2 regions of the Staphylococcus sp. Marseille-Q1834 genome follow, and region 1 is predicted to be linked to the other one. Evidence: predicted binding sites of a transcription regulator. Region 1 holds the regulator's gene; the other holds the start of a gene.
The links. The regulator LexA, encoded in region 1, represses DNA repair genes until DNA is damaged. The targets are predictions, from matches to a motif close to CGAACATATGTTCG.

Region 1 (5,325 bases):
CATCATACGTAACATTTCTTCATTAATAGGTGGGTTTTTTTTCAAATAATCCATCATATATTTTCTTGCTAAGAAGAAACCACCAACAAGTCCGATGATAAGCGCTACAATGATTAATAATATCGCTAACCAAGTTGCCATTGTTTCACCCACTTTCTATACCTACTGAATTTTACTAAATAACTATCTTATTTTCAATAGCTAGTTTAAGAATAAAAACACATTTATTATGATAACAAATTACCATATCATTTTGATACCTAAAATTTAATAAAAAAGAAGACTTTCCCGTTGAAAGTCTTCTCTCTAGCATTAGTAATCAATTAGAATGTTCTAATTTGATTTAAAATATTTTCTTTAGTAAATCCATATTTTTCAACTACTAAATCACCCGGGGCACTTGCGCCAAATCCATCGATACCGATAACTTTACCTTCAGTACCAACGTATTTATGCCAACCAAGTGGTGAAGCCATTTCAATAGCAACACGTTTAGTAATGTCTTTAGGAATTACTGATTCTTTATATTCATCGCTTTGTTGTTCAAATGCTAACCAGTTCGGCATAGAAACTACTCTTACACCTTTACCTTGTTTATCTAGGTCTTTAGCCGCTTCAATAGCTAAGCTAACTTCTGAACCAGTAGCTAATAATAAGTATTCTGGTTTAGTTTCAGTTTCATAAACAGTATAGGCACCTTTACGAACGCCTTCTTCAACTGTAGCTTCATCAACATCTAAATAAGGAAGATTTTGACGAGTTAATACTAATGACGTTGGTGTTTGTTCAGATTCTAAAGCAACTTCCCAAGCTACTCTTGTTTCATTACCATCAGCTGGACGAATCACATTCATATTTGGAATAGCTCTTAAACCAGCTAATTGTTCAATTGGTTCATGAGTAGGACCATCTTCACCTACTGCAATTGAGTCATGAGTAAAGATGAATGTTGAGTTAAGTCCCATAATTGATGATAAACGAAGTGCAGGTTTTAAGTAATCACTAAATACGAAGAATGTTGCACCATATGGGTGGAGACCACCATGAGCTGCCATACCATTAACTGCTGCGCCCATTGCAAATTCTCTTACACCAAACCAAACGTTTTTACCTTCAGGTGTGTTACGGTCATAATCTATAGCTTCTTTAACATTAGATTTGTTAGAACCAGCTAAGTCAGCAGAACCACCAAAGAATGAAGGTACTGATTTACTTAGAGCTTGGATAATTTCACCTGAATCAGCACGAGTAGCAGCGTTATGCTCACTATCAAATTTAGGTAACTCATCTTTATAATTTTTAGGTAATTTACCGCTAATCGCTAATTTAAATTCTTCTGCCAATTCTGGATATTTATTAGAGTATTCTTCTAATTTTTCTTTCCAAGCATCTTCATTTTCATTAGCACGTTTTAACATAGTTGTTTGGAAGATTTCATATACTTCTTCTGGCACGTAGAAGCGTTTCTCAGGATCTAAACCATAAGCTTCAAATGTTAATTTTCTTTCGTCATCGCCTAGTGGTGCACCGTGAACGCCGTTCGTACCACTTACGTTTGGAGCTCCGAAACCAATAATTGTTTTAACTTCAATGATTGTAGGACCTTTTTGAGATTTAGCTTTAGTAATAGCATTATCAATTTCTTCTAGGTCATTACCTTCTTTAACTAAGATGTGATTCCATCCATAGCTTTCGAAGCGTTGTTTAGTATCTTCTGAAAATGATTTATTTAATTCCCCATCAAGAGAAATATCATTTGAATCATATAACACGATTAATTTATCTAATTGATTGTGTCCAGCAAAAGAAGCGGCCTCATGAGAGATACCTTCCATTAAGTCGCCGTCAGAAGCTAATACATAAGTGTAGTGATCAACGATATCGATATCTTCTTTATTGAATTTACCTGCTAAATGATCCTCTGCTAAAGCCATACCTACTGACATTGCAAAACCTTGGCCTAATGGACCAGTTGTTACTTCTACACCATCAGTATGTCTGAATTCAGGATGACCAGGTGTTTTTGATCCCCATTGTCTGAACTGCTTAAGTTCTTCTAATTCTAAACTACCAGATACATGAAGAAGACTATAAAGTAAAGCCGAACCGTGACCCGCTGAAAGAATGAAACGGTCTCTATTGAAATAGTCTTTTGATTGAGGATTAAAGTTTAAATGGCGTGTCCATAAAGTGTAAGCCATTGGAGCCGCTCCCATAGGTAGACCTGGGTGCCCAGAATTTGCTTGTTCGATTGCATCAATACTTAGAGCACGAATAGTATCAATGGCTAATTGATCTTTCTCGTTAAACATCTATAATACTTCCCTTCTACTAAATAATCTTTGTTATATTATAACTTAAATATATTGTTTTTGATAAGGAATTAATCTCAAGGGGTTAAACCTTGAATTTTAACCTTTATTATTTTTATTTTCTTCTTGAATTTTTTTCAATTTATCAGGTGTAACGTCGTTTCCTTCTGGGTCTATTACTTTAGTATTTTCAATCTGTTGTTTAAACCCTTTTCTAAATGATTCTAAATAAGCTTTACGTAACTTAGACTGTTCCTTAGCTTCAGCTTCAGTTAATCCTTGTTCTTTTTTCTTTTTAGCTAATTCATTAATTCTATCTATATTTAAATTGTCTTTAGTCAAGGCAATCACTCTCTTTTCGAATAAAATATTTTTATTAATTACTTCATAAAATATACCAAAAATATGTGGGTTAAAAAAGTTTTTGAAAAGCTATTTCTGCCATAACTAACGATTCAAATTATAAATATATGTTTATATTAAATAAACTCGTGTATTGAGTGCTATTACCCCATCAACATACTTTCTAACATTTATTACTTTCCTAAAAATAAAAGCATAAATTCCTTAACTAATTATATAAGGAATTTATGCTTTTAAAATTTTATATATAATTACTCTACACATTAAAAGTTTATTGGACTAACGCGAACACTTTGTAATCTGTTTGTTCTGTATTTGTGTCTTTTATGTTCTTATCGTCACTATTTAACATAGCTTTTTTAGAGATAGTATGATCTGTAATTTCGTACGTTTGTTCCATTTGCGAGCTATGATATAAACTAATGAAAAAAACTAGAAAAACAACGCAAGAGATTACTACAATGGCTATATTGCTAATCAAATTACTAGTATATTTATTAATCATTTATTACACTCCCAGAACATTTGTTTGTATTAACACTTTAACAGAACAGATGTTCCTAGTCAATACAAAAACGAACAAATGTTTGTTTTAATGAAAAATTAATGCTATAATAACGTTAAATAAACATAGGGAGTGCCTATATATGAGAGAATTAACAAAAAGACAAAGTGAAATATATGATTACATTAAACATGTAGTTCAAGTTAAAGGTTATCCACCAAGTGTTCGTGAAATTGGTGAAGCGGTTGGTTTAGCTTCAAGTTCAACTGTTCACGGTCACTTATCAAGATTAGAAGAAAAAGGATATATAAAAAGAGATCCAACAAAACCAAGAGCAATTGAAATCGTGAGTGAACAATCAAATGACTCTATTAATATGGAAGAAACAATATATGTGCCAGTAATTGGTAAAGTCACAGCTGGTATTCCTATTACCGCTGTTGAAAATATTGAAGAATATTTTCCATTACCAGAGCATTTAACTTCTACTCACAATAGCGATATTTTTATTTTAAATGTTGTTGGTGAAAGTATGATTGAGGCTGGCATCTTAGATGGAGATAAAGTCATCGTTAGAAGCCAAACAATTGCAGAAAATGGAGATATCATTGTAGCAATGACTGAAGATGATGAAGCTACTGTAAAACGTTTCTTCAAAGAAAAAAATCGTTATAGATTACAACCAGAAAATAGCACTATGAATCCTATTTATTTAGATAACGTTACTGTTATCGGTAAAGTAATAGGTCTTTATAGAGAATTATAAGTAGCACTTGTTTTCTTAAGTTAACTATCTCTCTTATATATTTAAATATAATAAAGAACTAGAGCTAGTCTTTTTTGACTAGCTCTAGTTCTTTTTTTCAACTGTGTCTTTTTTGTTTAAAATATCTTTCACTTTATCAAGAATGTCTTTTTTATTTTTTGTATTAGTAGTCATATTATCAACTTCCTTATCAATAAAAAGATACCCCAAACATTCAATATTTAAACTACTCACCAGTATAATTTTCAGTCCAATATGGCTGACGATTTTTATTAAAATCTACGCCGACACCTAACGTAGTAAAATCGTTATTTAAAATATTTTTACGATGCCCTAAAGAATTCATTAAACCTTCATGAGCAAAAATACTACTCTTCTGTCCATAAGCGAGATTTTCGCCAGCAGTATCAAATGTGATGCCATCTTTACGCAAACGATCAAATGGCGAATTTCCTTGTAAATCTGTATGATCAAAGTAATTATTTTTAACCATATCTTCACTATGTTTTCTAGCTGTTTGAGCTAGATTATCTGAATAAGTTAAAGTGTTTAAACCGTGTTGTTTACGTTCAGCATTTACTAAATCATAATTTTGATATTCAAAGCTTTTTTCTAAAGCAGAGGATGGCGCGCCGTATTGTTGAGACAATCGATTCTCCATCGCTTCACTAACTTGTAATAGTGCAGTAACACCATTATTGTTATGCTTATCATAAAATACTGTAGAATATACATGATCTTTATGGAAGACATCATATTCATCATCTTTAACTTCGAAACGATATCTTCCTTTAACTACTTCATTTATAGGTTGACCTAAACGTTTTTCAACAACCTCTTTAGGTGTATTATATTTTATTTTCGATTTAGACGTAATAATATTTTGATTACTATATAGTGCGTTGACCTTATTATTTAAATAGCTTACCATAACAAAGTTATTATAGTCGCCATCATAATAAGTAAACCATTTTAATCCATATTCATTCGTGGTCACTCGCTTAGGTTGACCTAAGTGTTTTTCAACTTCGCTTTTAGATGTATTCAATTGTATATTATTAATTGCAAATTCCTGATCTTTCGGAACTTTTAACGTATTATTTTTAACACTAGTATCCCCATTCATCCATTTACTGACTTTAGCTTGAACGTCATTTTGTAAATGAATGAGGGATGGACTTTCGTTGAGTGGCACTATTAAGATAAAGGACAACAATAACAATGAAAATAAAAGAAATTTTTTAATAAGTCACACCTGCCACTTTTTATAATTAACCTCTGTCGCTGTCCCCATTGAAAATTGAATTTCTTACAATGACATAATCTACTGTTGTTAATGATTTTAAATCTTTACCACCAGCATATGAAATTGAACTTTG
Region 2 (5,325 bases), on a different contig from region 1:
AAATATATGCAACTAATAAAGCAAAAACTATTCCTAAAAATGTGAAGATTATTGACATAGTCAAGCACCTACATTTTGCTGAAAGCTACAGCTATTTTAGCTCCTAAAACAGCGTTATTTTCTACCAACTTAATATTTGTTTCTAAGCTTTTGCCATCTGTTTTTTCAACGATTGTTTTAAGAAGGAAAGGCGTAGAGTCTTTTCCACTAATTCCATTGGCAATAGAATCTTTAACAGCTTCTTCAATTATAGTGTCAATATAATCTTTAGAAAGTTCATGTTCTTTAGGAACAGGATTTGCAATGACCATTCCACCATGTAAATTTAACTCCATTTTGGTCTTGAAAATTTCAGCTATTTCTGTAGGTTCCTCAACTGAACTATTTAGTTTTAAACCGCTTTCTCTAGTGAAAAAAGCAGGTAGTTCAGTTGTTTGATATCCAATTACCGGAACACCTTTAGTTTCTAAGTATTCAAGCGTTTTAGGCAAGTCTAAAATAGATTTTGCTCCTGCGCATATAACTGTAACATTTGTATGCGCTAGTTCTTCTAAATCTGCTGAAATATCCATACTAGTTTCTACGCCCTTATGAACACCACCAATTCCACCAGTGACAAAAAATGGTATCCCAGCTAATTCTGAACAAATCATAGTAGAAGCAACAGTTGTAGCCCCAATTTTTTTAGTAGCAACTATTTCTGCTAAGTCGCGACGAGATACTTTAGCGACATTAGGACTATTTGCTAGAGTCTCCAAGTCATTTTCGTTTAAACCAATTTTTATTTTCCCATCCATTATGGCAATAGTAGCAGGTGTGGCGCCATTGTCTCGTATTATTTGTTCAACTTTTTTTGCCATTTCAATGTTTTGTGGGTAGGGCATACCATGAGAGATTATTGTAGATTCTAAAGCTACTATGGGACTATTGTTTTTTTTGGCTTCTTCAACTTCTGTAGAAAATTCAAGAAATTTTTTCATTTTTAAATTCCTCCAATTCAATTTCTAATTGTTTTTGATCTAAATTTTGTCTAACAGTGTAATTAGTTTCAACAGTTTTCTTCGAGTTTAACAAAGCTAAGTTAATAATGTCTTCATTAGTATAATTTTTTAGCCAACTATATATTACTGCGCTAGTAAATGAATCACCAGCACCAGTTACATCAACTACATTTTTAGATGAAATTACTGAGTGAAATGATTCTGAACTATTATCTTTGAAAATGAGTGGTTTTAGTCCATTTGTAATAATGACGTTAGACACACCAAGATTAATTAATTTCTCAGCAGCAATACTCATGTCATCATTACTATCAATTTTCATTTTTAAAAAAGTTTCGGTTTCATCGCGATTAATAATTAACCAATCAATTGAATGTAGTGAATTAGGCATATGGATCATTTTAGGTGAAGATACTGGTACAATTACTAACTTAATATTGTTTTTTTCTGCGAATGAAGTGAGGTACTCAATAGATTTTTTGGGTAAATTTAAATCTATTACTAAACATTTAGCTTTTAATAAGATAGATGACTGCTTTGACAGAAATTCAGGTGTAATTTCCTCGTAAATATTCATATCTGCAAAACCATACTGCATATCACCTTTTTTATCTATAATGGCTGTATATGATCCTGTACTTGCATTTTCTATAGGTTGAATATAATTTGTATTCATAAAAGGCTCAGATAGTTTTTTAATTAAACTCCATTCGCTATCATTTCCAGCTGCTGTTAAAAATGTAACATTTTCACCAAGTCTCCCTAAGTTTTCAGCAATATTTCTTGCTACGCCTCCAATCGATTTTGTTGATTTTACTGGATTGGAAGTCATAGATTGTAGATCAGTATCACAATAAAACTTTCTATCAACATTAGCAGCTCCAATACAGATTATGGAATCTTCCTCATTAACAATGTATGCTTTTCCTAATATATATTTCTTTTTTATTAAACCAGATATTATATTAGCTGTGGCTGGCCTTGATAAACCAATACGTTCTGCTAACTCTTGTTGAGTAATAAAAGGATTTTTTTTAATTTCGTTTAAAATAAATTGCTCTTTATTTTTCAAAATAGCACCTCCTTTTAAAGAAACAATAGTTCATAAACAAAACATTTGTTTGTTTCATTCAAAGAGATAATAACATATATACATTTTTGTGTAAACGTTTTCTTGAAGGGTTTTATTTTTTATTCTATTAAAATATAATTATACTCACTTTATTTACTAAATAATAAGATATAGTGTTTGGGACAAAAATAAAGACGAAGTGCTAAGAAGCACTTCGTCAAGTGGATGGTTATTAAATAGTTGTTTGATAATCTCATTATTCAGTTTGAGCGTAACGTAAAATTGCTTCTTATGATGCTCATCTTTTCTTATGTCAATACGATCGATGACCGTCAGATACAATGATTTCAACTGTGATTTCTCTAATTTGTCTATATCTTTAAATATTTTTTGTAGTATGTTGGCAATCATATCAGTATCATAATGTGGAGCTTCCGCTTGTTTATCTTGTTCTAGTTGATGTATTTGATTATTTATTTGATTCAATTCATCTTGGTAGCTAAGTATTGTGGGTTTCAATACGCTATCTAAGTCAGGTGAGTCTTCAATGGTTTTCGTTAGTGTATGCATTTTGGCTTTGACTTCTTCACATTGTGACTGTTTATAGGCGATATCATGATTCAAAGAAGATACGTCTATTTGACTGTTTTCATTTACCTTTTCAACCAATTGCTTCAATACCTTTTTACTTTTGATAATTTCCAATATCTGATCCATAACATATTTTTCTAATACATCTGCTCTAACAGAATTAGCACTACATACTTTTGATCCTTTGTTTCTAAAATTACTACATGAGTAATATCTGATTCTTTTCTTAGTGCCATCCTTTAATGTATTGGTCGTATTACTTGCCGCCATGGCTGCACCACATTCGGGACATTTTACAATCCCAGTCAGTAGATTGGTCCCTTTACCATGAACTTGTGGTTTCTTACGACTCTCTTTGCGTTTAAATTGCACTTTATCCCATAAGTTTCTATCAATAATAGGTGCATGCTTACCATCTGCAATAATTGGTTCTTCATTGAGTCCTTTTCGTCTCTTATCGCTCCAGTGTCTATACTTCGCAAACTGTATCTTTCCAATGTAAAAAGGGTTAGAGATGATGTAGGTAATGGACGAAATACTAAAAGGTTTACCTTTCTTAGTCACATAACCTTTATGATTCAATGCGTTCGCAATCTTACGATAACCATGACCTTTAGCGTATGACTCAAAAATATATTTAACAATATTCGCTTCATGTTGATTGATCATGAGCTCTTTTTTACTGTCAGGTACTTTATCATAGCCTAGAGGTAAATTACCTTGGTAATAACCTTCAATAGCACGTTGTCTTTGGCCATTGTAGACATTTTCTACAATTGTATTTCTTTCAAATTCAGAAAAGCTAGCTAAGATTTGGAGCATTAATTTACCTGTTGAGCTGGCAATTTCTATTTTTTCAGTTAGACTAAAAAATTCGACATTAATCTTATATAATTCTTCGACAATAGTTAATAAATCTGAGGTATTTCTAGCTAAACGATTGGTTTTGTAGACCATAATACAATCTAACTTACCGTCGTTTGCATCTTTTAACATACGTTGTAGTTCAGGACGTTGCGTGGTTTTACCCGATATACCACGATCGGTATATTCATCAACGACTTCATATCCTTGAAATTGACAATACTCTTTAAGTTGATTTAACTGGCTTTGAATGCTGTAGCCGTTCGTCTGGATTTCAGTCGATACACGGGCATATAATCCAATACGTTTCTTTTTGAGTTGTTTCATATTACTTCATTCCTTTCAGGAGTTATTAAACGTGATTGTTCAACGATATTGAGGGGACTATTTTTAAAGTAGATTCCTTGTAATTGTTTAGTTTGAGTTATTGTAATGTCATCAATCAAAGGTGCTATGGTTTCTAATGTCAATTTATCTTTGAGTACATGACAGATTGTTTCGGTAATTTGTTTATGTGAATAATTAGAGTAACGTTCTTCATTTTCAGAGCCAGCGGATAAACGTTTAAACGTTTCGATATCAATTTGATTTTGTGCCAGCTTTTCGATGAGTTGTTCTTGTGTTAGATGTGATTGTCTGTGTTTCATTTGTTGGTGTTTTAGAGCTTTTAGTATTGTCTCATTTAATTTGTCATGAAATGACTGATTGTCACAATATGCTTTACAAATGTTTAGGACCTCTGTTTCAATCATTTGGGCATTGATACCTTTAAATGGACACGTATGATAAGCTTCATTCATATTTTTAGGACAGATATAGTAATGTAGAGAATGATTCTCTTTTTTTATCGTTAAGTTTGTTAATGTTGACTGACAGTAAGGACATTTGATTCGTCGTTTTAGCTTATTTCTAGAATGGGATCGATTGTATTGCTTATGAATACGACGCTCCTGTGCTTCTTCAAACGTATCAACATCAATAATAGGTGGAACGATATTATTAAACGTGCCATACTTATTGATGACACGACCGCAATAGTTAGGATTCAAGAGAATATTTCTAACTTGGTAGGGCTTACGAGAAATAAAATTCATATCTTTATCCAACTTTTGAGAAATTTTCTTATAACCCAGGCCTTGTAAATACCAACGATAAACTATTTTAACTATATAAGCTTCTTCTTTGTGTACAATAAAGCGGCCTTTTCTATAACGATAGCCAAAAGGGGCATGTGTTGTAATCAACTTACCTTGTTTGGCTTTTTCTCTTAGACCATTTTGTGTTTGTTCACTAATATTGTTCGATTCCATTTCTGCTAGACTCATAAGTATGTTCAAGCGAAAACAATCAAACTCTTTAGATAAGTCAAAATAGCCATCATTCACACTAATGATTGTGACGTGATGCTTTTTACAAATTTCAAAGAATTGTATGGCATTTTTCAAATTACGATGGAGCCGATTTAGGCGATAACAACACAATACTTTACATTTTCCAGATGTAATCGCTTCTACCATTTTTTGATAGCCAGACCGTTTTGTATGTCGACCTGTTTTCTTATCATCATAAAATGTTACATTGACCCATCCATATTGCTTAGCGGTGTCTATAATGAGGGATTTCTGAGTGGCTAAGCTTTGTTGTTTTAGTGTACTTTGACGTACGTAAGCAATCGCTTCTTCCATGTTATACACCTCCAAAAAGATAATATATATTTGTGAGTAAATTCGAATGAAAGGTCCAACGTGCTTTTAACACGTTGGACCGCCATGATTAGTTATCATTCTGCAACTCTTC

Region 2: a site for LexA is predicted at 2,112-2,125, ahead of LIX58_RS04375 (carbohydrate kinase). Genes of this name have one in related genera too.

Annotation. Positions count from the first base shown of each region.
Region 1 is NZ_CAKASN010000002.1:156,498-161,822, reverse strand. Features, by position in the region: gene LIX58_RS09935 (YneF family protein) at 1-141, opposite strand, end outside; gene tkt (transketolase) at 324-2,312, opposite strand; gene LIX58_RS09925 (DUF896 domain-containing protein) at 2,412-2,654, opposite strand; gene sosA (DNA damage-induced cell division inhibitor SosA) at 2,947-3,180, opposite strand; gene lexA (transcriptional repressor LexA) at 3,323-3,946, shown strand; gene LIX58_RS09915 (CAP domain-containing protein) at 4,173-5,192, opposite strand; gene guaC (GMP reductase) at 5,218-5,325, opposite strand, start outside.
Region 2 is NZ_CAKASN010000001.1:869,459-874,783, forward strand. Features, by position in the region: gene LIX58_RS04365 (NupC/NupG family nucleoside CNT transporter) at 1-58, opposite strand, end outside; gene LIX58_RS04370 (pseudouridine-5'-phosphate glycosidase) at 69-980, opposite strand; gene LIX58_RS04375 (carbohydrate kinase) at 964-2,073, opposite strand; gene ccrB (cassette chromosome recombinase CcrB) at 2,230-3,855, opposite strand; gene ccrA (cassette chromosome recombinase CcrA) at 3,852-5,213, opposite strand.